DNA from 3 places in the Bacillus nitroreducens genome. Region 3 is predicted to be linked to each of the others. Evidence: predicted binding sites of a transcription regulator. Region 3 holds the regulator's gene; each other region holds the start of a gene.
The links. The regulator Rex, encoded in region 3, represses fermentation and respiration genes when NADH is low (regulators of the CRP and FNR family bind a similar motif). The targets are predictions, from matches to a motif close to TTGTGAAATATTTCACAA.

Region 1 (8,392 bases), 390 kb from region 3:
TATGCTGATTTAATGCGGAATTTAAGTCCAGTAATTGTAGTTGAACAAAGGCAAGTTAGTGGTAATTCTCGCTCATCAGTAGGAACTTATATGGATATTGACCCATTAATTAGACTTTTGTTCTCTAGAATAGGAAAGCCTGCGATTGGTTCTGCAACTGACTTTTCAAGCCAAAGTTCTTTTGGTAGGTGTCCAGAATGTGGTGGATTTGGAGATGTTGTTTCACCAGACCTTCATAAGATGATTGATTTTGAAAAGTCACTTCGGGAATATGCGGTGAAATTTAAACCATTATCCCCATCTGGATGGCAAGGTAGATGGATGATGACGGGTGGTTTATTCGACCCAGATTTACCGATAAAAGACTATTCAGATGAGAAGCTCCACCTATTATTATATGGTCCCCGTGAAGGTGAAAGGGTCTTTGCCCCTTTCCACACAAAAAACGGACCTCAAGATCACGAATGGGATGGGTTATTGCCCCGGTTTAGAAGACTTTATATAAATAGAGATATATCAAAGCTTAAAGAAGTTTCTCAAGATGATGTATTTGCAGTATCAACTCGAGTCCTATGTCCAACCTGTCAAGGATCTGGTCTTAATCCAACGGTATTATCATGTAAAATAAATGGGCTGAATATTGCAGAATATGATCAATTAGAGCTTCCAGAATTACTAGAAGAACTAAAGAACATAAAAGATCCGTTGGGAGAATCTATTGCCCAACAAGCCATCCCAACTGTCAAACAACTAATTGACATGGGACTGGGCTATTTAAGTCTATCACGAAAAATGGGTACCCTTTCAAGTGGGGAAGCACAAAGGGTAAAAATTGCTCGTCATCTAGGAAGTAGTCTTAACAATATTACATACGTATTTGACGAACCAAGTGCTGGGCTTCACCCAGAAGAAGTGGATCTATTAATCCAAATGCTAAAAAGGTTAAAAGCCCAACATAATACGGTCATTGTGATTGAACACAATCTATCTGTTATTAAAATAGCTGATGAAATTATAGAAATGGGACCAGGCGCAGGTGTAAACGGAGGAGAGGTTGTATTCCAAGGAAATGTAGAAGGTCTAAAAAATTCTCCAACTGCAACTGCCCTACGAAACAAGGTAAAAACAAATCAAAATCCTAGAAAAACAAAAAGCTATTTTACTATAAACAATGCAAATAACAATAACTTAAAAAATGTAAGCGTGAAGATACCGAAAAATGTGTTAGTTTCTATATGTGGTGTGTCAGGTTCAGGTAAAAGCTCCTTAATGTTGGAAGCGTTCGCGGATAAATATCCAGAAACAATAATGGTAGAACAAGGCAGTATTGGTGTATCTAATCGCTCGACTCTTGCTACATATATGGGAATCATGGATGATATCCGCACAATCTTTTCACGAGAAACTGGACAACCAGCTGGTTTATTCAGCTTTAACTCTTTAGGGGCATGTTCGATTTGTAAAGGAAAAGGAATCATAACGCCTGACGTTGCATTTGCAGATCCCGTGACAATTCCTTGTGAAACATGTGGTGGCACGAGATATTCAGAGAAGGCACTTGGCTATCGATATCAAGGTAAAAATATCGTGGAAATATTGGAATTAACAATAGAAGAAGCTGTTCATTATTTTAAAATACCAAAGATCATAAAAAGGGTGGATATGTTAAAAGAGGTAGGTTTAGGGTATTTGACCCTAGGACAAACGACGAGTTCTCTTAGTGGAGGGGAAGCTCAACGTTTAAAACTCGCAAGTCACTTACAAAAGGAAGGACAAATCTACCTCTTAGATGAACCATCATTAGGACTTCACGCAGAAGACAGTGAAAAACTATTAGATTTATTCCAAAAACTCGTTAACAACGGTAATTCGGTCATTATTATCGAACATAATCGAAATTTTATTGCTGCGAGCGATTGGATCATTGAATTGGGTCCAGGAGGGGGAAAACAAGGAGGAACGATTATCTTCGAAGGAACACCTGAAGAGATGATCGCTACAGAGACATTGACGGCAAAATGGTTAAAACAAGCGTTAAAATAAGCTTATTTGTCGTTCATCCACCTTGCTGAGTATTACTACTAGATTCTAAGGAGGCCTATCATGAATATTGGTTTAATTGGTGCAGGTGCCATTGCCCATTTTTTATTAAAGGAAATCAATCAAAACAAACATGAGATTTTGCAGATTAAAAGTTTATTGGTACGTGATAAGGAAAAGTATCGGTCTTTAGAATCAAGGTTCGGGATAACATTATATACTGATCTTGAAGCCTTTCTTGATTCAAAAATTGATATGGTTGTAGAGGCAGCGAACATACAGGCAGTGAAAACATTGTTGCCATCTGCCTTAAGGAAAAAGGATGTCATGGTAATCAGTGTAGGTGCACTTGCAGATGAAGCACTACTTTCAGAGATCAGTAATCTTGTAAAAGAGTATAACAACCATGTTTACTTGCCGTCTGGTGCAGTTGGTGGATTGGACTTATTGCAAAATGCAAATGCCCTTGGTACAGTCACAAAAGTTACGTTAACAACTCGGAAACCTGCCAGCTCCCTTATCGAAGAGACCATTGATGAGGAGAAGGTTGTATTTGATGGGAAGGCGGTTGACGCCATTAGAAAATTCCCTAAAAATATGAATGTCTCTATCGTTCTGTCACTAGCAGGTGTTGGGATAGAGAAGACAAACGTACGGCTCTTGGCTGATCCACATGTAGATAAGAACATCCATCAAGTGGATATTACAGGTGAATTTGGGGAAGCGACCTTCACAATTGCCAATAATCCCCTTCCTGAAAATCCAAAGACAAGCTATTTAGCAGCTATGAGTATTCTAGGAACGTTACAAAGGATAAATGGAAAACTAAAAATCGGTGAATAATGAATAAAAGGATTTCCTCCTAGCGGACTACTGTTTTCCCGCAACATGGGGGAGGTCCTGTTTTTGTTTTATTGCCATATTGTCCAAGTTTTCTTCAAAATTTGACCTAGGTCAAATTCTTTTGCAATCATTCTAGTTAAAATGGAAGCATCATATAGATAAAGTCGCAGCTCACTATTTTTTTGATAACAATTGTGAATAAATTCACAATAAAAGGAGAGATTTATCATGTTAAGGTTTTTAACTGGAACAAAAATGGCAATCGCTTGGACAATTGTACGCATTTGGCTAGGTATTCAATGGTTAGAAGCGGGTTATTATAAAATTAAGCAGCAAGGATTCGATGCAGGTGGTTTTATACAAGGGGCAATCGCAAACGCTAGGGGGAATTCTCCTACGGTTCAAGGGTGGTATGCAAGTTTTCTGGAAACACAAGTATTACCGAATATAGAGCTTTTTAACATTCTTATTCCGTGGGGTGAATTCCTAGTTGGATTAGGCTTAATTATAGGTTTAGCCACAATCCCAGCATTACTTGCAGGTGCATTCATGAATATTAACTTCATATTGGCAGGCGTTGGCTTAAATAGTCTCGATACAAAACTCTTTATAGTCGCAATGATTCTAGTATTAATTGGCTCAGCAAGATCTTATTATGGGCTGGACCGATTTGCGGTGCCAACTATTAAAAGATTAATCTATAAGAATGAGGTCAAAAAAGAAAAAGTCTCTGCTTTAAAGTCAAATTAAAACGAACGTAATAAGAAATTGGCAAATAGTCTAATCTCTTTTTTAATGAAACAGAGAAACATCTTAGTTACATACTAATTTTGTGTGGTTGAGGGACAAATGTTAAAATTTAAGAAAACAACCATGAAAGAAGATTAGGAGGAAAAATGGTCAATATTCAATCAAATAATCAAGACATGAAGATCATAAGCCCTAAGGATTGTGATAATGCACCGAAAAAGAGAATTCTTAAGGAATTTATCATAGCATGTGCGAAAAAAGATATCGACTTTATAACAGAACATACTTTAACAGATATTAACTGGACGATTGTAAACGATACTACACTGCTAGGTAGAGAAGAAGTGATTCAGACATTAGTAAACAAAATGCCGAAGCAAATAATTGAAATTGAACTAACAAATATTATCACACACGGTCATACAGCAGCTGCAAATGGCGTTGTGAAGTTTGAAGATGATCGTATATATTCGTTTTGTAACGTGTATCGGTTCGTTAGCCCTGGTAAAAATACACTAAAAGAAATCACATCGTATGTTATAAAAAATGAATAATATCTTATCAACAAAGTTTGGGGTAAACTGTATTCTTAATAAAAGAATAGCAATTAGCAAAGTATAAGGAGTAATGTATGAAACACGAGTGGAGAAAACATGAGAAAAATTTATATATACCAAAAGGCAAACCAGAACTTGTAACTGTTCCAGAGCAAAAGTTTTTAATGATAAAAGGTCAAGGAAATCCGAATAGTGAGGATTTCTCAGACAGAATAAATGTCCTGTATTCAATATCTTACGCAATCCGAATGATGCCAAAAGGTGGCTATACTCCTGAAGGTTATTTTGAGTATACAGTCTACCCCTTAGAAGGAATATGGGATTTAACCGAAGCGGGGAGAAAACAAGATACATTAAATAAAGATGAATTAGTCTATACTATCATGATCAGACAGCCAGAATTTGTGACCGAAGAGGTCGTAGCGAAGGCCTTAGAAAAAGTGAGGAAAAAGAAACCACACCCATTACTAGAAGATGTAACTTTTGGCGTGATGGAAGATGGCTTATCTGTCCAAATGCTTCATGTCGGACCATATGATGATGAACCAGAAAGCTTCAAAAAAATGAATGAATTTATTGAAACAAATCAACTTGAAATCGCAACACTTGTACACAGAGAGATCTATCTTTCAGATGCAAGAAAAGTTGATCCCTCAAAACTAAAAACGGTTTTAAGGTATAGGGTTAAGCCACGAGTCTAGATGTTTGGATGAAATCAAAATTTATGAATCATGATGAATAATAGAAGATGATTAATAAAGATTAAATAGTTTTAAGAAACTAAACCAGCTATCATGTCAAAATAAAAGACATACTAGCTGGTTTTTATATTGGGATAATAAGGACAGAACAAATAAAAACACTTACATTACCAGAGTTATGAAATATCAACCAATTTCAGAAAATACTATTATTTAAACAAGTGAGATGTTATTATATTAAAAAAATAATAACAATTAAGATAAAAGGGAGATGACACAAAATGTCTCAAATGCTTGCTTTAGTTATTCTACTATCCATTCTTTATATCGGAGACATTATTTCTGTGAAAACAAAAGCATGGATACCTTCAGTGTTTGTGTGTGCTGTCTTATTTTTAGTAGGATATTGGACCTTTTTCCCTAAAGATATAGTGGCATTAGCAGGTATTCCTTCCGTTGTAGCAACAATGATGATGTATCTATTAATTGTGAACATGGGAACATTATTGTCTCTAAAAGAATTAATGGGACAGTGGAAGACGATATTAATTGCTTTATCTGGAATTGTCGGAATAATCGCAATCCTATTTGGCATAGGGACTCTAATTTTTGATGTGCAAACCGTAATTGTAGCCATTCCACCGTTAGTTGGGGGACTCGTATCAGCCATAATCATGTCAGAAGGTGCCGCGAATGCTGGACTAACAAGTTTATCTGTTTTTGCGATTGTGATTTATGTGGTGCAAGGATTTGCTGGATATCCATTAACATCAATCGTATTAAATAAAGAAGGAAAGAGATTGTTACAGCAATATCGAAGTGGTCAACTGTCTGTTGTAAAAGATGTAAAAGCGGAAGTTGCGGCAACAGTGGAAACTGAGCGCAAGGTAAAGTGGATAGATAAGATACCTGCAAAATATAATACAGAATACTTTAAGTTCTTAAGGCTAGCATTTGTTGGATTTCTTGCTTATTTAACATCAACCTCTTTAGCTCCAATTGTGGAAATTAATGCCCTTGTTCTTTGCTTGCTTTTCGGTGTAATCGGGAGGAGTATTGGATTTCTTGAAAAACACTCCCTCCAAAAAGCAAATGGCTTCGGACTAGCGATTATGGTTCTTATGGTTTTCATTTTTGATGGGTTAAAGCATGCGACTCCTAACATGATGCTCGAGATCTTAACACCGCTTGTGGTTTGTATTGGATTAGGAGTAGTCGGTATGTATATCTTTTCGTTCATAGTAGGTAAAGTACTGAAAGTTAGCAAAAACATGGCTTTCGCCGTGTCCTTAACAGCCCTATACGGGTTCCCAGCTGACTATATTATTACCAATGAAGTCATTAAATCATTAACACAGGATGAAAAGGAAAGAGAAGTATTAACAAGTCATATGCTGCCACCAATGTTGGTAGGAGGTTTTATCACAGTTACAATCGTTTCTGTTATTTTAGCTGGAACCTTTGTAACATTACTAAAATAAAGGATGAAATGACATGATGAATGAGAAAATCAAACATGCAATCGGACAATATAATGAAGAACTAGTTACGATCCGTAGAAAATTGCATAGTGAACCTGAACTATCGTGGGAAGAGTACAATACATCAGCATTTGTGTCACAGTATCTCGATCAGTTAGGAATCGAGAATCGAAAGACAAGCCCTACAGGTGTGATTGGAGAAATAAAGGGAGGCAAACCAGGAAAAACGATCGCTCTGAGGGCCGATATGGATGCCTTATCTGTAGAAGAATTGAATATAGACTTACCATATGCCTCCAAAACAAAAGGGAAAATGCATGCATGTGGTCATGATGCACACACTGCAATGCTCCTTATTGCTGCAAAAGCATTGAACGATATTAAGGCTGAATTACCTGGAAATGTACGTTTAATTTTCCAACCGGCTGAAGAAGTGGCTACAGGTGCAAAGGAAATGGTCAAGCAGGGGGCTGTTGAAGGTGTCGATAATGTATTTGGAATTCATATTTGGTCTCAAATGCCTACAAAGAAGGTTTCCTGCAACCCTGGTCCATCCTTTGCTTCAGCAGATATTTTTACTGTACGATTCAAAGGTAGAGGAGGACACGGAGCTATTCCACAAGATTGCATTGATGCAGCGATTGTCGCTTCTTCGTTTGTAATGAATGTCCAGTCAGTTGTTTCAAGAACCATTGACCCGCAAAAACCAGCCGTATTAACGATTGGAAAAATGACAGTCGGTACCCGATTTAATGTCATTGCTGAAAATGCCGTAATTGAAGGAACGGTACGATGTTTTGATTCTGAAATTCGTGACCATATCGAAAACCAGCTTCGTGTTTATGCAGAACAAGTTGCTGCCGTATATGGAGCGAGCGCTGAGGTAGACTACGTTCGTGGAACACAGGCCGTCATAAACGGAGAGGAAAGTGCACATCTAGTCCAAGATGTCGCAGTAAGTGCATTCGGTGAAGAGGTGCTGTATCATGAAAAGCCAACAATGGGTGGTGAAGATTTCAGCTTTTACTTGGACGAAGTACCAGGTTGCTTTGCTCTAGTCGGATCAGGAAATGCGGAGAAAGACACCCAATGGGCACACCACCATGGGAGGTTTAATCTTGATGAAGATGCGATGGTAACGGGAGCAGAGTTGTACGCACAATATGCATGGTCATTCTTGAATAAATAGGTAACAAGGGGACTGTTCTCCAGGTTCCATTTATTTTTATTAAATGGTAGGGCCTTTCTTATTAGAAGGGCCCAAGTGTGTTATATCAAGTTCTTGTAATTATTATGTTAAAGTTCGAAAAATTGTAATAATCACTTCTGGATGGATCGTTTAATATGGAAAACTATGTGATATAATTTTTTTCGAAGGGAGGTAGAAAAATGTCGAAAGTATAACAATAATTAACGAATAAGCTCTCTTAAAATCTAGATTACTTCTATTAAGTTGCAATTCTCCCCTTATTATTTCATCATCTTACATCCACAAACAAACATCTATTAAATTACATCCTGATAAAATGCGGAAGTGAATAAGTTCTGTCTATTACCTGATTGGGGATTTGCCAGTTAGTCATGGTTTGAATTTTTTGTATTATATTTTCATATTTCAAGGAGGAACATTTATGGGACATGATATTTCAGGAATAAATAAAGCGGGAGAAGAAATTGCATATGCGCGTTTTGGTATGTCGAACTATAATGCAACCATACTTTACAGTTTACTTGAAGCCAATGAATACTATGCAGGTGTAAGTGGTTCAGGAGGTATTTCGACTTTTTCGGTACAACAAATTGAAAAGGCTTTAGAAGAATACAAAAAATTCTTTAACACAAAGGATACTACCCTGCAGAACAATGAGCCAACCAATTGGGATCAAAGACAAATTCTACAATTCATACAAAACTGCTTAGCAACTGCACATAAAGAAGGAAGTGTAAATGTGTACTTTGGCTAAATTCTCTATAAGACTATTTTCTGCACTCTTCCAATTTACTACTTTACGTTAAAACA
Region 2 (8,392 bases), 260 kb from region 3:
ATGACTTTGTATTAAGGGGGTAGTCAATTGAAAAAGATCGAGATTGTAACTAGACCTGAAAAATTCAAGGAATTAAAAGATAGGCTTTATGAGATTGGAATAGGGGGTATGACTGTAACGGAAGCAGCAGGTACTGGGAAACAAAAAGGGAAACAAGGGTTGTTCCGTGGAACAACCTTTGAAATAGAAGTTCTTCCAAAGTTGAAAATTGAATTAGTTGTAGATGACGTTCAAGTAGATGAGATTGTTTCGATCATCTTGGAAACTTGTGATACAGGTTCCATTGGTGATGGCAAAATCTTTATTATGCCAGTTGAGGAAGCCATACGGATCCGAACAGGAGAAACAGGAAGAAAAGCTATTTTATAGAGGGGGAGAAAATATGGTAAAGAAGAGCATAAGTATAGTCGTTTTTTTACTTTTAATTATGACAGTTGTACCAGTTCATGCAGCCGCTCCGACTGCAGAGACTCTCGAAACATCTATTAATCTAGTTTGGGTCATGTTTGCTGCAACATTAGTGTTTTTTATGCACGCAGGCTTTACATTAGTAGAGAGCGGTTTTACAAGAGCTAAGAATGCTCTTCATATCATTATGAAAAACTTTTTAACGATTAGTATCGCCTCTATCTTATTTTTTGTGGTAGGTTTTGGATTGATGTTTGGTAAGTCACTTGGAAGTCTAATAGGATCGGACGGTTTTTTCCTTAATGGAAGAAGTGACATCGACTTTTTTGTCTTCCAGGCTGTTTTTGCAGCTACATGTGCGACCATTATTTCTGGTGCTGTAGCAGAACGAATCAAAATTAGTAGCTACATTTGGATTACGGTTGCAATGACGGCCTTCATCTATCCAGTGGTAGGGCATTGGATATGGGCTGATGGCTGGTTGGCAGGAATGGGCTTCTCTGATTTTGCAGGGTCGACAGTCGTTCATTTAACGGGTGCTAGTGCTGCCTTGGGCGTAGTTCTAATACTCGGACCTCGTATTGGTAAATATGCAGGAAATAAAGTGAATGTAATACCAGGACATAATATTCCACTTGGTGCATTAGGGGTATTTATTCTTTGGTTAGGTTGGTTTGGGTTTAACGGTGGAAGTACGTTAGCTGCTGATCCTGAATTAGTTCCTAGTGTAATTGCTGTAACGTTACTTTCCTCCGCATCTGCGTTTATTTCAACGGCTCTATATACAAAAATTCGATTTGGAAAAGTCGACCCTTCTATCTCTTTAAATGGTGTGTTAGGAGGTCTTGTAGGAATTACTGCTGGGGCTGCTGAAATTTCACTAGGTGGCTCAATTCTAGTAGGGATTGTATCAGGAATTCTACTTGTAGAAGGTGTTCGTTTCCTAGATGCAAAGCTTAAAGTTGATGACCCTGTTGGTGCAATTACTGTTCATGGGATATGCGGAATATGGGGAACCATTGCTGTAGGATTATTTTCAACTTCAACAGGTCTATTCTATGGTGGTGGAATTAGTCAATTAGGGATTCAAGCCATCGGTGTTATCGCTGTTGTGATCTGGTCGGTAGGATTGGTTACCTTATTCACAGCCGTTATAAACAAGATTTCACCTATTCGCGTTTCTCATGAAGAAGAAATTGCAGGATTAGATTTTGCCGAACATGGTTCCCATGCCTATGAGTGGAATGAGAGTTTGTTACAAGGAAAAACGAAGGAACTTCATGATGAAAAGCCGTATATTGGCCTGGCAGAACGTCTGAATAAAAACCCTTACTGAAGTCTTACCATCAATTAAAAGTGGATGTTAAAAACGGTTGTCCCCCTGATACAACATGCGATGTCAGGGGGTCTAGCCATGGAATAAAGATACATATTAGCAAAAAAATCCAATATAGCCTGTCAAACACATATTTTTTTAATAAGAAAATTGAGGTATAATATAGACTCATTCAATATTCGAAAGCGAGTGTTCAAGATGGGACGTAAATGGAACAATATTAAGGAAAAAAAAGCTTCCAAAGATGCAAACACAAGTAGAATCTACGCAAAATTTGGACGCGAAATCTATGTTGCAGCTAAACAGGGTGAACCTGACCCTGAACTAAACCAACATTTAAAAGTCGTTCTTGAGCGTGCGAAAACATATAATGTACCAAAAGCAATCATTGACCGTGCAATTGAAAAAGCAAAAGGTGGCTCTGAAGAAAATTACGATGAGCTTCGCTATGAAGGTTTTGGACCGAATGGCTCAATGGTGATTGTGGATGCATTAACAAATAACGTAAACCGTACGGCATCCGAAGTGCGTGCGGCATTCGGTAAAAATGGCGGAAACATGGGTGTAAGTGGTTCTGTAGCTTACATGTTTGATGCAACGGCTGTATTTGGAATTGAAGGGAAAACAGAGGAAGAAGTTCTAGAATTGCTAATGGAAGCGGATTTAGATGTTCGTGATGTTCTTGAAGAAGAGGATTCTGTGATCGTCTACGCAGAGCCTGATCAATTCCATGCTGTCCAAGAAGCTTTTAAAAACGCTGGAATTACGGAATTTACAGTAGCAGAATTAACCATGCTTGCACAAAATGATGTAACCCTTCCGGACGATGCGAAAGAAAAATTCGAAAAAATGATCGATGCTTTAGAAGACCTTGAAGACGTGCGTCAAGTCTATCATAACGTTGATCTCGGAGAATAATAGGACAAGGGAACGTATACTGTCTCGAAAATCAAGCAGACCTTTCATCAGGGAGGGTCTGTTTTTTTGGTTTAAGTCTCGTGAGATTGACGTAATAGGATTTTGACCATTGAAACTTTTTGATTATTAAAGCGTAATAAATAATACAGATGCTGAATTCAAGGGGGAAGTTTATGTACCCAGGAGACGTAATGTTCAATATTGTACCTTTTATCGTAATGATTGGTTTCATTGTTGTGATTGGACTCATAATTGTTAATATAGGAAAGGGAATTGGTCAATGGAAGAAAAATGAAGATTCGCCAAGACTAAGTGTTCCTGCAAGTGTAAAAACAAAGCGTACGCATGTGAGCAGACATACCCACCATCATACTGAACCACATCACCATCATGTGTCATCATCTACTAGTTATTATGTAACTTTTGAGTTTGAGAGTGGTGACCGGTCTGAGTTCAAGGTTTCTGGAAGTGAGTTTGGTCAACTTGCTGAAGGTGATTTCGGAAAGCTGACATTTCAAGGTACAAGATATATAGGGTTTGATAGAGTAAGAGGATAAGTCTTCATTACAGTCAGTCATATTGAGAAAATAACAGGCTTTTCCACAGAAAAAATGGAGGAATTCATGTTAAACACTTGGAATGAAAAGATTGAAAGAGCACAAAAGAAAAATATATTTTATCGACCGCTATGAAGGATGTGAAGTAAAATAGAGGGGTGTTTCTCTGAAAGGGGGAACAAGATGTTTTCTTTCTTTAGTAAGAAATGCGTAATCTGTAAAAGAAAAATAAAGCCTTTGCGCAAGTATGTGGATGATAAGGGGAATACAATAAATGTGTGTATTCCTTGTTCGGAGTATGCAGAACGCAGGGCGTACAAAATTCGAAAGTAAAAAAGGATGAGCAAGTTGTATTTAACAGTCAAAGAAACAGCAGAATATTTGTCTATTCCAGAGGAACTACTGAAAAAGCTGATCCAAGAAAAAAAGGTGCGTGCACTTTTTGATGGTGAACAGTACCTTCTGAACAAAGAGCAATTCAATACAACGATGGAACAACTTGAAAAATATAAAAGGCTCTACGAAGAATGGCTAAACGAACCAATCCCCGAAGACATTGATGTAAAAGACGAAGACTAGTGGGATAAGGGGATAGGGTTAGTATCTCAATAACAATACGAGCACCTGTCTCCCTTTATCCTCACAATCGTTTAATATCCTTTTTTGTAGTCCACTACATTTATTGGTAGGACTCCACCTTGAGCATAACTCTTTAGATTTGGAATAAAGATATCCTCAATGACACGTTTTGCATAATGTTCTGTTGAACCAGATGTGTGCGGTGTGACAATCACATTTTCAAAATCCCAAAGCGGGCTGTCCTCAGGTAGAGGCTCCTTCGTGAATACGTCCAATCCAGCACCAGCAATCTCACCTGATTGTAATGCCTCAATCAGTTCCTCTTCAACGACAATCTCACCGCGTCCAATATTAATAAAGATTGCTGATGATTTCATTCTCCTAAACTCGTTAGCACCAAACAAATGACGTGTCTCTTCAGTTAATGGCAATGTCAAAACAACATAGTCACAACGAGGCAGAACCTCTGATAATTGATCTGTTGTATACATTTCATCCACAAATTCCTCATCACGACCAGAGTGACGAACTCCAAGCACTGTCATCCCAAATGCTTTTGCAATCTTTGCTGTTTCCTTTCCAATGTGACCAACGCCGACAATCCCAATCGTTTTTTCGTGAATTTCAAGTTTCATATTTGAGTGATGCCATTTTTTCTCTTGTTGATTACGTACATAGGAATGAATTTTTCTCGTTAAACCAAGCATTAACGCAAAAATGGTCTCGGAAATTGGATAAGCGTGAACACCATTAGCACTTGTTAAAAGGATGTTGCTCTTCTCCATTTCATCAAGTGGCATGTTATTTACACCTGCACTCCAACTTTGGAGCCAACGAAGCTTGGATTCACTATGTATGCATTGCTCAGCTATTTCCTTTTTCCAACCAACAATCACCTCAGCATCTTTGAGATGCTCTAACCAAACTGAAGAATCCTGCCCCGCAACAATCTCCCAGTTTGGAATAATCGATTCGATTTGGTTCAAATGCTCTTGCTCGATATCTTGTGTAATGACTAGCTTTGACATGTTGTGCCCCCAATCCCAATTTTGTTTAATTTAATCATATTACAGACTGCCATTCATTGCCAGTAGTAGTGTGGGTTTTATTCTGCCTTAACCTTCAAAAACGTCATTCTCCTAACTGACTTTTCAATTCTTTATGGGACTAATATAAATCTAGAAAAAGTGGCTAGTGATCTCAATACGAGTTGGAGTAAATTAGGTGGATGGTGTAACTCCAATTGAGTTAGAGTGCTGTTGATATCCAGAAACTAGGAGGTTGATGTAACTCCAATTGAGTTAGAGTGCTGTCGAAAACCATAAATTAGGAGGCTGGTGTATGTCCAGCTTGGTTGGAGTGCTGTCAAAAACCAGAAAATAGGAGGTAGGTGTACCTCTAGGCGGTTAGGAGCATCATTGAAATCTAAAAACTGGAAATTGGGTATTTCCAACCTTTTTGGAGTCAAAAAACACTTCCAGGTACCTCAACACTAATTACCCATTACCCAATCCTGATAAATTTTGACAAATTAATGATGAAAATGTGACTAAATTGGTAATGATATTAATTTGTGAATTATTTCACATGACACCACCCTATTCCCGTAGTATGATTAATTTATAGAAAAGTTTGTTCAGTACTGAGCAAACTTTCGATGAATAATTGAACTAACTAAATTTAAATGTATCCAAACCTTTTAATGGAGGTCATTGATTATGAAAGCATGGGCTAATTTTAAAGAAGGTAAATGGCAAAAAGAAATCGATGTACGTAATTTCATACTAGAGAATTTTACACCATATAGTGGAGATGATTCATTTTTAGAGGGGCCAACAGAGGCAACCAATCTTTTATGGGAACAAGTAATGGAGTTAACCAAGCAGGAGCGCGAAAATGGTGGAGTGCTTGATATGGATACGAAGGTTGTATCAACGATTACTTCACATGGTCCTGGTTACCTCGATCAGGAAAAGGAAAAAATCGTTGGTGTTCAAACTGATCAACCATTCAAACGTTCATTGCAACCTTTTGGCGGAATCAGAATGGCTGTCGATGCGGCTAAATCTTATGGATTTGAAGTAGATGAAGAAATTGTAAAGATCTTTACCGAATATCGAAAAACACATAACCAAGGAGTATTTGATGCGTACACACCAGAAATGAGACTTGCGAGAAAAGCAGGTATTATTACTGGTCTACCTGATGCATATGGACGTGGAAGAATCATAGGTGATTACCGCAGAGTTGCACTTTATGGGGTTGATCGTCTAATCGAGGAAAAGAAAAAAGACCTGCTTGAAACAGGAAATGGTGTAATGACGGATGATATTATCCGTGACAGGGAAGAGCTTTCTGAACAAATTCGTGCATTACAAGAATTGAAAGAATTAGCTGTTTCTTATGGTTATGACATTTCAGAACCAGCAACAAATGCGAAGGAAGCATTCCAATGGTTATATTTTGCATACTTAGCTGCCATCAAAGAGCAAAATGGTGCTGCGATGAGTTTAGGTCGTGTGTCTACTTTCTTAGATATTTATATTGAAAGAGATCTAGCGAACGGCATTCTAACCGAGCAAGAGGCACAGGAGATTGTTGACCATTTCGTAATGAAGCTGCGTCTTGTTAAGTTCTCAAGAACACCAGACTATAATGAATTATTCAGCGGAGATCCAACTTGGGTAACTGAATCACTAGCTGGTGTTGCAGTAGATGGACGTCCATTGGTAACAAAAAACTCATACCGATTCTTGCATACACTAGACAATTTAGGGCCAGCCCCAGAGCCAAACTTAACTGTGCTTTGGTCTGTAAAACTACCTGAAAATTATAAGAAGTATTGCGCAAAAATGTCTATTAAAACAAGCTCTATTCAATATGAGAATGATGATATTATGCGTGAAACCTATGGTGACGATTATGGAATTGCGTGTTGTGTCTCCGCTATGGCTATTGGAAAACAAATGCAATTCTTCGGTGCACGAGCAAACCTTGCGAAAGCTCTACTTTATGCAATCAATGGTGGAGTGGATGAAAAACTAAAAATTCAAGTAGGACCAACGTATGCACCGATTACTTCCGAATATTTGGATTATGAGGAAGTGATTGAAAAATACGATGTCGTTCTGGAATGGCTTGCTGGTCTCTATGTAAACACCTTAAACATCATTCACTATATGCATGATAAATACAGCTATGAACGCCTTGAAATGGCCCTGCATGACCGTGAAATTTTACGTACAATGGCGTGCGGAATTGCAGGTCTATCTGTAGTCGCAGACTCATTAAGTGCAATTAAATATGCAAAAGTAAAAACAATTCGTGATGAAAATGGCATAGTGGTAGATTACGAGATTGAAGGAGATTTCCCGAAATACGGTAACAATGATGATCGTGTTGATGATATCGCAGTTGAACTTGTGAAACGTTTTATGACCAAAATAAAAAAGCACAAAACATATCGCAACTCTGTTCACACTCAGTCCATTTTAACGATAACATCTAATGTGGTATACGGGAAAAAGACGGGTAACACACCTGATGGAAGAAAAGCAGGAGAACCGTTCGCTCCAGGTGCAAATCCACTCCATGGTCGTGACACAAAAGGAACGCTTGCATCGTTAAGCTCTGTTTCTAAGCTACCATATGAGTATGCCCTTGATGGGATCTCAAATACTTTCTCTATTGTTCCGAAGGCTTTAGGTAGGGAGGAAGAAGCAAGGATTAGCAATCTAGCAGGATTATTGGATGGATATGCAATGAAAAAAGGACACCATTTGAATGTTAACGTGTTTGACAGAGAAACTCTTATGGACGCAATGGAACATCCAGAGCTTTACCCACAATTAACCATTCGTGTATCAGGATATGCTGTGAATTTCATTAAATTAACAAGGGAACAACAAATTGATGTGATAAACCGAACATTCCACGAAAGCATGTAAGATAGAGGAGGACGAAAAGTATGAACGGACGCATTCATTCCATCGAAACGTGTGGAACAGTAGACGGACCAGGGTTACGTTATGTCATATTCACTCAGGGGTGTTTGCTCCGTTGCCAGTTCTGTCATAACCCCGATACTTGGAAATTAAATAAGGGGAAAGAAATGAGTGTTCAAGAGATTATCCATGATATAAAAACGTATCTTCCCTTTTTCCAAGCGTCAGGCGGTGGCGTCACTGTAAGTGGTGGCGAGCCTTTGCTTCAACTCGAATTCTTAATTGAGCTTTTTAAAGAGTGCAAGAAGCTTGGTATTCATACCACAATTGATAGCTCTGGCGGGTGCTTTTCACGTTCTCCTCAGTTTATGGAAAAATTAGAGGAATTACTGCCACTAACTGACTTGGTCTTACTTGATATCAAAGAAATTGACCCAGTGAAGCACAAAGACTTAACAGGCCTAAGTAACGATCACATTCTCGACTTTGCACAGTACTTGGCAGAGAAGAAAGTCCCCGTTTGGATACGCCATGTGCTAGTCCCAACAATTAGTGATAATGATGAAGATCTAACGAAGCTATCTGAGTTTATCAAAACGTTAAACAATGTGGAAAAAATTGAGGTTCTTCCATATCACAAACTTGGCATC
Region 3 (8,392 bases):
CGTTAAGAGCATCTTCAATACGTAGTTTACGTTCTTTTAATTCAGTTTCAGTAGCAGCACCAACTTTGATTACTGCAACTCCACCTGCTAATTTAGCTAGGCGCTCTTGTAATTTTTCTTTGTCAAATTCAGAAGTAGTTTCTTCGATTTGAGCACGTATATTGTTTACGCGAGATGCGATTTGATCAGATGAACCAGCACCTTCAACGATTGTTGTGTTTTCTTTTGTTACAACAATCTTAGAAGCGCGACCTAATTGAGTAATCTCAGTAGATTTTAGGTCTAGACCTAAATCTTCAGTGATTACTTGACCACCAGTTAAGATTGCAATATCTTCTAGCATTGCTTTACGACGGTCACCAAATCCAGGAGCTTTAACAGCTACTGCATTGAATGTACCACGTAGTTTGTTCACTACTAGAGTTGCAAGAGCTTCACCTTCAACATCTTCAGCGATTAGTAATAATGGCTTACCTTGTTGAACAACTTGCTCTAATACTGGTAGGATTTCTTGAATGCTAGAAATCTTTTTGTCTGTGATTAAAACATATGGATTTTCTAGTACTGCTTCCATTTTGTCAGAATCAGTTACCATGTACGGAGATGCATATCCACGGTCAAATTGCATACCTTCTACTACTTCTAGTTCAGTAGAGAAACCTTTAGATTCTTCAATTGTGATAACACCGTCGTTACCAACACGCTCCATAGCTTCAGCGATTAATTGGCCAACTTCTTTGTCATCTGAAGAAATAGCAGCAACTTGTGCAATAGAATCTTTGCCTTCGATTTGTTGAGAGATTGCTTTTAACTCTTCAACCGCTACAGCAACTGCTTTTTCAATTCCACGACGAACAACCATTGGGTTCGCACCAGCAGTAACGTTCTTTAAGCCTTCACGAATCATCGCTTGAGCTAGAACAGTTGCAGTAGTAGTACCATCACCAGCAACATCGTTTGTTTTGCTAGCAACTTCAGCTACTAGTTTTGCACCCATGTTTTCGAATGCATCTTCTAATTCGATTTCTTTTGCAATTGTTACACCATCATTTGTGATAAGTGGTGAACCAAATTTTTTCTCAAGAACCACGTTACGTCCTTTTGGTCCTAAAGTAACTTTAACAGCGTTTGCTAATGCATCAACACCACGAAGCATTGCGCGACGAGCGTCTTCACTAAATTTAATATCTTTTGCCATTTCTTAAGCCCTCCTCAAAAGATTAGAATTCTATGATATATGACATGCTTTCTATTAACCGATAACAGCTAAAATGTCGCTTTCACGTAAAATTAAGTATTCAGTACCTTCGTATTTCACTTCAGTACCAGCATATTTTGAGAAGATAATTCGATCACCAACAGCAACCTCTAGAGCTACTTTTTCGCCACTGTCTAGTACACGACCAGTACCTACAGCAACAACTTTACCTTCTTGAGGTTTTTCCTTTGCAGAATCCGGTAATACGATTCCGCTTGCAGTTTTTTCTTCTGATTCAACTAGTTCAATAATAACGCGATCACCTAATGGCTTTAACAAGTCAAACAACCTCCTCAGATAATTTAAATATGGATTCGTCTTATTATTAGCACTCATATCACCTGAGTGCTAACACAATTATTATATTAAATAATCTCTACTTTTTTTGCAAGTATTTGATAAAGAAATTTTTAAAAAATTTCATTCCATAAAAATGCTAAACCATCCACCTACCTATCGTATCTCACAATCAGGAAAAATAAACCTTTTATACAAAATTATTTCGTTTTTTTCTATGAAATATTGGATTTGCATTATACTAATGGATAAAGATGAATATATGTTACAATCAGATGGTGGACAAATAAATCGATATAATAGATAAATATTCCACCTAGTTAAAAGGAGATTTACATGAAAATTAGATATTGGTATGTCATTTTAACGTACATCATTATGCAGTTTTCTGGAATTCTTGGGATCCCACTTCTCTTGTTTCTTGGCGTTGGAGATGATTTGGATCCAGACAAAGCTAAAAACACAATTATTGCGACATGGACAATTATTAGTTTTGTTGCAGCGCTCCCTATTGTTTTATTTTTATTGCGACAAGATATAAGGGAAAGACATCAAAACCTTGAACGTTCTTCTAAGGGTGAAGCAATCGGGTGGGCAATTGCAGGTGTATTTATGGCCATGACTTCACAAATTTTAGCGGCTAACATCGAAATTCACCTGTTTGGAATTGAGCCAGGCTCAGAAAATACGCAAGAAATTATGGCCCTTGTGAAATCTCTTCCACTACTTGTGATTGTCGTATCCATTATTGGTCCAATACTTGAAGAGATTATTTTTAGACAAATTATTTTTGGATCATTATATAAAAAGTTCAACTTTTTCATATCGGGCTTAATTAGTTCCTTAATTTTTGCTGCTGTACATATGGATTTTACTCATATCCTTATTTATACAGCGATGGGCTTCACCTTTGCATTCCTTTATGTACAAACTAAGCGGATCATTGTACCAATTTTTGCACATGTTGCGATGAATACATTTGTCGTTGCTGTTCAGACGATTTTTGCTGATGATATAGAAAGGATTATGAAGCAAGCCGAGAAACTGCAACAAACATTTATTGGAGGCTTTTAGTATATGCGAAGAACTTCACCTTTTGCGATGGGCATCTTTTACGCGTTAATGGGAACACTTTTTACTTATTTTGCGATTGGCTTTGCAACGGAGACAATCTGGAACTTTTCCACCATTTTTCTCGTCCTGTTTGCAACCTTTGACTTCGGTATGGCCATCCGAATGTTTTCCCTACATAGTAAAATAAAAAAAGTCACAAAAAAATAACCTCACAACGGAGGTTATTTTTTATTGTCTAACTACAGCGCCTAGCCCCACTGGGTCTAGCCAATCTGTCATGAAGGTCAAAGCACAACCTTCTCGACAGATTTTCTTATGCTTGTCGGGGCTGAGCAAGGCACTTCCGCTTTTCTTTTTTATTCCATACTATTAGCAGCCATCATTTCCGCTTTCAAAGCTTTCCTATATGCACTTCTTGATACGATTATACTAATTTCATATAGTCCGAATAACGGTACAGTGACCATTAAATGCGAGATTAACTCGGGAGGTGTAATTAACCCTCCGATGACTAAAAGTATAAAATACGCATACTTCCGTATTTTAGAAAGAAACATTGGTGTTACAATTCCCAGTCTTGTTAAAAACATCACAATTACTGGCAGCTGAAACAAAAATCCGAACGGTAAGGTAAGCTGTAACAGAAATTGAAAGTATTCATTAATTCCTATCACTTGATTAATATCAAGTCGTACCGCTAATCTGGACATAAAGTTCACAACAAACGGAAACAAAATAAAATAAGAGAATGAGATTCCTACTAAAAATAAAAAAACAGAGATTGGAATATAACTTAGTGTTACCTTCCGTTCCTTCTCATACAAACCTGGACTAATAAATGCCCAAAGTTGATAAAGTAAAAAAGGCGACGAGATAACTAACGCTATAATAAACGCAAATTGCATATAAATTTTAATCGGATCTGTCATACGGAAAGCATTCATCGTTAGCTCTTTCGCTTCTTCCGCGTTTTGCAAATAAACAATTACAGGCTCGGCGAGAAAAAAGCTCCCTAATGCAACTATGAAGAAGAAAACGACTACATAAATCAGTCGTTTTCGTAGCTCACCAATATGATCGTAGACGGACATTTCTTTTTCGTTCATATGACTCATCCTATCATTACTTCACATCATGAGATTCTTTCTTCTTAACATCATCATCGTCATCATCAGCTAAACCTTTTGTCGCGTTTTTAAATTCACGCAAAGTATTCCCCGCTGCTTTTCCAAGCTCAGGTAACTTCTTAGGTCCAAAAATGAGTAATGCTGCAACCACAATTAAAAAGATACTACCGAAACCGAGACTTCCCATCGTAAGTCACCTCCCCACAAATAAAAGTTTCTATTCCTCATTTGAATAATGCTTTAAAAAGTAAACAAGTGCTTGTAGCTCAACAGCTAAATCAATATGATGAACTCGAATATGTTCAGGGACATTGATTCTTGCTGGTGTAAAATTCAAGATACCTTTTATGCCTTTAACGACAAGACGATCCGTAATCGCCTGGGCAGCGCCGACAGGTACTGTTAGGATCGCTACTGTTACATCATCAGGCAATACTTTTTCAAGATCATCTAAATGGTGTACCTTGACTCCACCAACACTATTTCCTACCTTATTATAATCCACATCAAACGCAAGCTCAATTTTTGTATTATTATTCTTCGAAAAATTATAATTCAAAAATGCTGTGCCTAAATTTCCTACACCAATTAGTGCAACTTTTGTTAATTCATCCTGATCGAGCGTTTTACTAAAAAAGGATAATAAGTAATTAACATTATAGCCATACCCTTTTTTTCCTAGCGCTCCAAAATAGGAAAAATCGCGCCTAATCGTAGCAGAATCGACCTTTACCGCTTCACTCAGTTCTGCAGATGACACCCTTTGCTTCCCCGACGCATGCAAGTTTTTCAGAAACCGATAATAAAGTGGTAGCCTTTTGGCAGTTGCTTGTGGTATTTTTGATTGTTCCAGATTCATGTGTATATTCCCCCACTACTAGCCTTTAAATTCCCTTTTGAAATCTCCATTCTTTCCACCAGTTTTTTCTGCTAGGTAGGTTGGTCCAATGACCATCCCTTTATCAACTGCTTTACACATATCATAAACTGTTAAAGCGCAGACAGAAGCAGCCGTAAGTGCTTCCATTTCTACTCCCGTGCTACCCTTTGTCTTTACTTCAACCGTAATATGAAGAATATATTCGTCTCCTACTGTCCAACTGAATGAAATATCGACGCCCTTCAATGCCAATGGATGGCACATCGGAATGAGATCTGACGTCTTTTTGGCTGCCATAATCCCTGCAACCTGTGATACTGCAAGAACATCACCCTTGCTAATCTCATTATTTACGATTTGCTCATAAATCATTTTATTTACAGTTATACTAGATTTTGCAATAGCTGTACGGACTGTATCTGACTTCTCCGTAATGTCGACCATCTTAGCTCGACCCTGCTCATTAAAATGGGTAAATGCTGACATCTATCGACCCTCCCATAAACTATACACTATTTTACCACATCTGTCTGCGAAACGTGTGTGAACATTATCATTGCAGTTGCTCTCTTACGATAATATAAGATACACTGTTGGTAGAAACAAGAGGTGAAATAGTATGATTTTACTACAAGTAAATCAGCTCAAAAAATATTTTGCTGCTGATCTTATTTTATCGAATATAAAGTTAGAAGTACAAACACGTGACCGAATTGCTATTGTTGGTCGAAACGGCGCTGGAAAATCAACACTTTTAAAAATTATAGCAGGTCAGATGTCTCATGATGGCGGCGAGATTATTAAGCCTAAAAGTGTCACAATCGATTATCTCGCTCAAGATACTGGACTTGAATCAACACTCACCATCTGGGAGGAAATGCTAACCGTATTTGCACCCTTACAAAAGCTTGAAAAAGACATTAGAACCCTTGAAGTAAAAATGGGAGATCCTTCTCTATTTGAAAATCCAATCGATTATCAAAAATTGCTAGAGGAATATGATCAGCTTCAAGTTAACTTTAAAGAAATGGGCGGCTATCAATACGAAGCTGATATTCGATCCATTTTACATGGTTTTAATTTTACAGAAGAAGACTACCAAACGAAAATTTCTAGCTTAAGTGGTGGTCAAAAGACACGTCTTGCTCTTTGTAAACTATTACTATCAAAACCAGATTTATTAATTCTTGACGAGCCCACTAACCACCTTGATATTAACACCCTAACTTGGCTAGAACAATATCTTCAAGGATATCCTGGCGCACTGTTAATCGTGTCTCATGATCGTTACTTCCTTGATAAAGTGGTCAATCAAGTCTATGAGATATCACGACATACAAGCACTCGATATGTCGGAAACTATAGTAACTACTTAAAACTCAAAGCTGAAAACTATGAGCTTGAACTGAAAAAATATGAAAAGCAACAAGATGAAGTCGAAAAACTAAAAGACTTTATTGCTAAAAACCTAGTTAGAGCCTCGACAACGAAGCGTGCTCAAAGTAGACGTAAACAACTTGAAAAAATGGAACTTATGGACAAGCCACAAGGAGATGAAAAATCAGCTTCCTTCCGATTTGAAATTGAAAGACAAAGTGGAAATGATGTACTTAGCGCGAAAGATATTTCCGTTTCCTACGAAAAAGGGAAACCTATCGTAAAAGATATCCATTTTAATATTTTTCGTGGGGACAGCATAGCTCTAGTCGGACCAAACGGTATTGGAAAATCAACATTATTAAAAGCGATTACTGATAAACTTGATCATGTCGATGGTACGATTCGTTTCGGTTCTCATGTGACAATCGGCTACTATGACCAGCAACAAGCAGACCTAACCTCAAACAAACGGGTTTTAAATGAATTATGGGATGAGTATCCACTTAAACCTGAAAAAGAAATTCGAACGGTTCTTGGAAATTTCCTATTTTCAGGGGATGATGTGTTAAAAACCGTCTCTACATTAAGTGGTGGAGAGAAAGCAAGACTTGCACTGGCAAAGTTGATGATGGAAAAGTCAAACTTTCTAATCTTGGATGAGCCTACAAACCATTTAGACCTAGATAGTAAGGAAGTTCTCGAGAATGCACTTATTGATTATCCCGGGACCATTTTGTTTGTATCCCATGATCGATATTTTATAAACCGCATTGCAACAAAGGTATTTGAGTTATCCAGAGATGGCCTGACTGAATACCTTGGTGATTATGACTATTATCTTGAAAAGAAGTTCGAATTGGAAGAACTTGCTCGACTTGAAGCGGAGGATAAAAAGACCGACAAACGAGAAGTCATTCAAGAAAAAACTTCATATGAACAGGAAAAAGAATTAAAAAGGCAAGAACGCCAACGAAAGCGTAGAATTGAAGAAATTGAACTTGAAATATCTACAATCGAGGAAAAAATAGAAGAAAATGAGCGACTTCTCTGTGACCCTGAAGTCTATCAAAACCATGAAGAAGTTCAGAAAATCAATGATGAAAATGAGAAATCCACAGCAAAATTAGAAAAGTTAATGGAGGAATGGGAATCCCTTCATGAAATTAGTGGATAACGAATAGACTAGACCTTTTCCCCTATCCACAAATATACGATATCCCCATCCAAAATGTTGAGATGGGGATATTTTTCATACCTCTTTTCCACAAAATACCCAGTTATACACCGAACTATCCACATTATCCACAATTATTAACAAAGTTATCCACAATAAATGTCCACAAACTCACATTAGGTATTTCAGTACATTTAAAAAGTTTTCCACAAATTAGACAAACCTGTGGATTATTTATCAACAAAAACATAGAACTTATGAACTATCTTTATCCATAGTCATCCATAATAAATGTCATTTTGTTTTAATGAATAATGATTTTTCTTAAGATGCCTCCCTAGAAGTTCAGATATCGTTTGGTATTAGGATTTGGAGCATAAGAATTGTTTAGGTATTTCTAAGATGAATATAAAAATGTTAAGGGAAAACAAATAAATCCCAAGTGTAGGCATTCACTTGGGACTCTCTTTAGTTTATAGAATTTACGAATCGAATAAATCATACTTCAATATCTAGGCCAGGGTTTGCATTTAATGCATAAGATGAACGCTTCCCTTTTTCGTATAAGACACTTCCAACTGCTGCAATCATCGCAGCATTATCTGTACATAGTGAAAGTGGTGGAATAATTAGCTTTACATCTGGTATTTCAGAATACGCAAGCTCTAGAGCATTTCTGAGACCTTTGTTCGCGGCAACTCCACCTGCTAATAATACTTGTTTCACCTTAAATTCTTTAGTGGCCTTCACAGTCTTAGTCACTAAAACATCTATTACACTTTCTTGAAAGCTTGCTGCGAGATCCTTCGGGTCAATTGTTTCCCCACGTTGCTCTGCATTATGAAGTGTATTGATTACAGCTGATTTCAACCCACTAAAACTAAAATCATATGAATTCTCTTCTAGCCATGCTCTTGGTAAATCAATTGTTGCATTGCCCTCATGTGCTAGTCGATCAATATGAGGGCCACCTGGATATGGGAGATTAAGAGTTCTTGCAACCTTATCATACGCCTCACCAGCTGCATCATCCCTCGTTTCTCCAATTACCTGAAAAGATCCATGCTCTTCCATATAAACTAACTCCGTATGTCCGCCTGATACCACCAATGCCAATAAAGGGAACTCTAACTCCTCTACTAGCCTGTTTGCATAAATATGACCTGCAATGTGATGAACACCCAAAAGAGGAATGTCGTGGG

Region 1: the regulator Rex is predicted to act here: its motif matches at 3,076-3,093, upstream of ACWPVE_RS05590 (DoxX family membrane protein).
Region 2: the regulator Rex is predicted to act here: its motif matches at 5,370-5,387, upstream of pflB (formate C-acetyltransferase).

Annotation. Positions count from the first base shown of each region.
Region 1 is NZ_CAXHYI020000003.1:371,113-379,504, reverse strand. Features, by position in the region: gene ACWPVE_RS05600 (ATP-binding cassette domain-containing protein) at 1-2,043, shown strand, start outside; gene nadX (aspartate dehydrogenase) at 2,104-2,883, shown strand; gene ACWPVE_RS05590 (DoxX family membrane protein) at 3,112-3,633, shown strand; gene ACWPVE_RS05585 (hypothetical protein) at 3,780-4,187, shown strand; gene ACWPVE_RS05580 (GyrI-like domain-containing protein) at 4,265-4,891, shown strand; gene ACWPVE_RS05575 (hypothetical protein) at 5,173-6,372, shown strand; gene ACWPVE_RS05570 (amidohydrolase) at 6,386-7,561, shown strand; gene ACWPVE_RS05565 (hypothetical protein) at 8,004-8,336, shown strand.
Region 2 is NZ_CAXHYI020000003.1:498,219-506,610, reverse strand. Features, by position in the region: gene glnA (type I glutamate--ammonia ligase) at 1-15, shown strand, start outside; gene ACWPVE_RS06215 (P-II family nitrogen regulator) at 28-369, shown strand; gene ACWPVE_RS06210 (ammonium transporter) at 383-1,744, shown strand; gene ACWPVE_RS06205 (YebC/PmpR family DNA-binding transcriptional regulator) at 1,943-2,662, shown strand; gene ACWPVE_RS06200 (DUF2500 domain-containing protein) at 2,836-3,219, shown strand; gene ACWPVE_RS06195 (excisionase family DNA-binding protein) at 3,559-3,798, shown strand; gene ACWPVE_RS06190 (D-2-hydroxyacid dehydrogenase) at 3,870-4,826, opposite strand; gene pflB (formate C-acetyltransferase) at 5,517-7,745, shown strand; gene pflA (pyruvate formate-lyase-activating protein) at 7,766-8,392, shown strand, end outside.
Region 3 is NZ_CAXHYI020000003.1:762,315-770,706, forward strand. Features, by position in the region: gene groL (chaperonin GroEL) at 1-1,198, opposite strand, end outside; gene groES (co-chaperone GroES) at 1,253-1,537, opposite strand; gene ACWPVE_RS07500 (CPBP family intramembrane glutamic endopeptidase) at 1,892-2,629, shown strand; gene ACWPVE_RS07505 (YdiK family protein) at 2,633-2,836, shown strand; gene tatC (twin-arginine translocase subunit TatC) at 2,986-3,735, opposite strand; gene ACWPVE_RS07515 (twin-arginine translocase TatA/TatE family subunit) at 3,752-3,943, opposite strand; gene ACWPVE_RS07520 (redox-sensing transcriptional repressor Rex) at 3,974-4,615, opposite strand; gene moaC (cyclic pyranopterin monophosphate synthase MoaC) at 4,634-5,122, opposite strand; gene ACWPVE_RS07530 (ABC-F family ATP-binding cassette domain-containing protein) at 5,256-7,190, shown strand; gene tsaD (tRNA (adenosine(37)-N6)-threonylcarbamoyltransferase complex transferase subunit TsaD) at 7,689-8,392, opposite strand, start outside.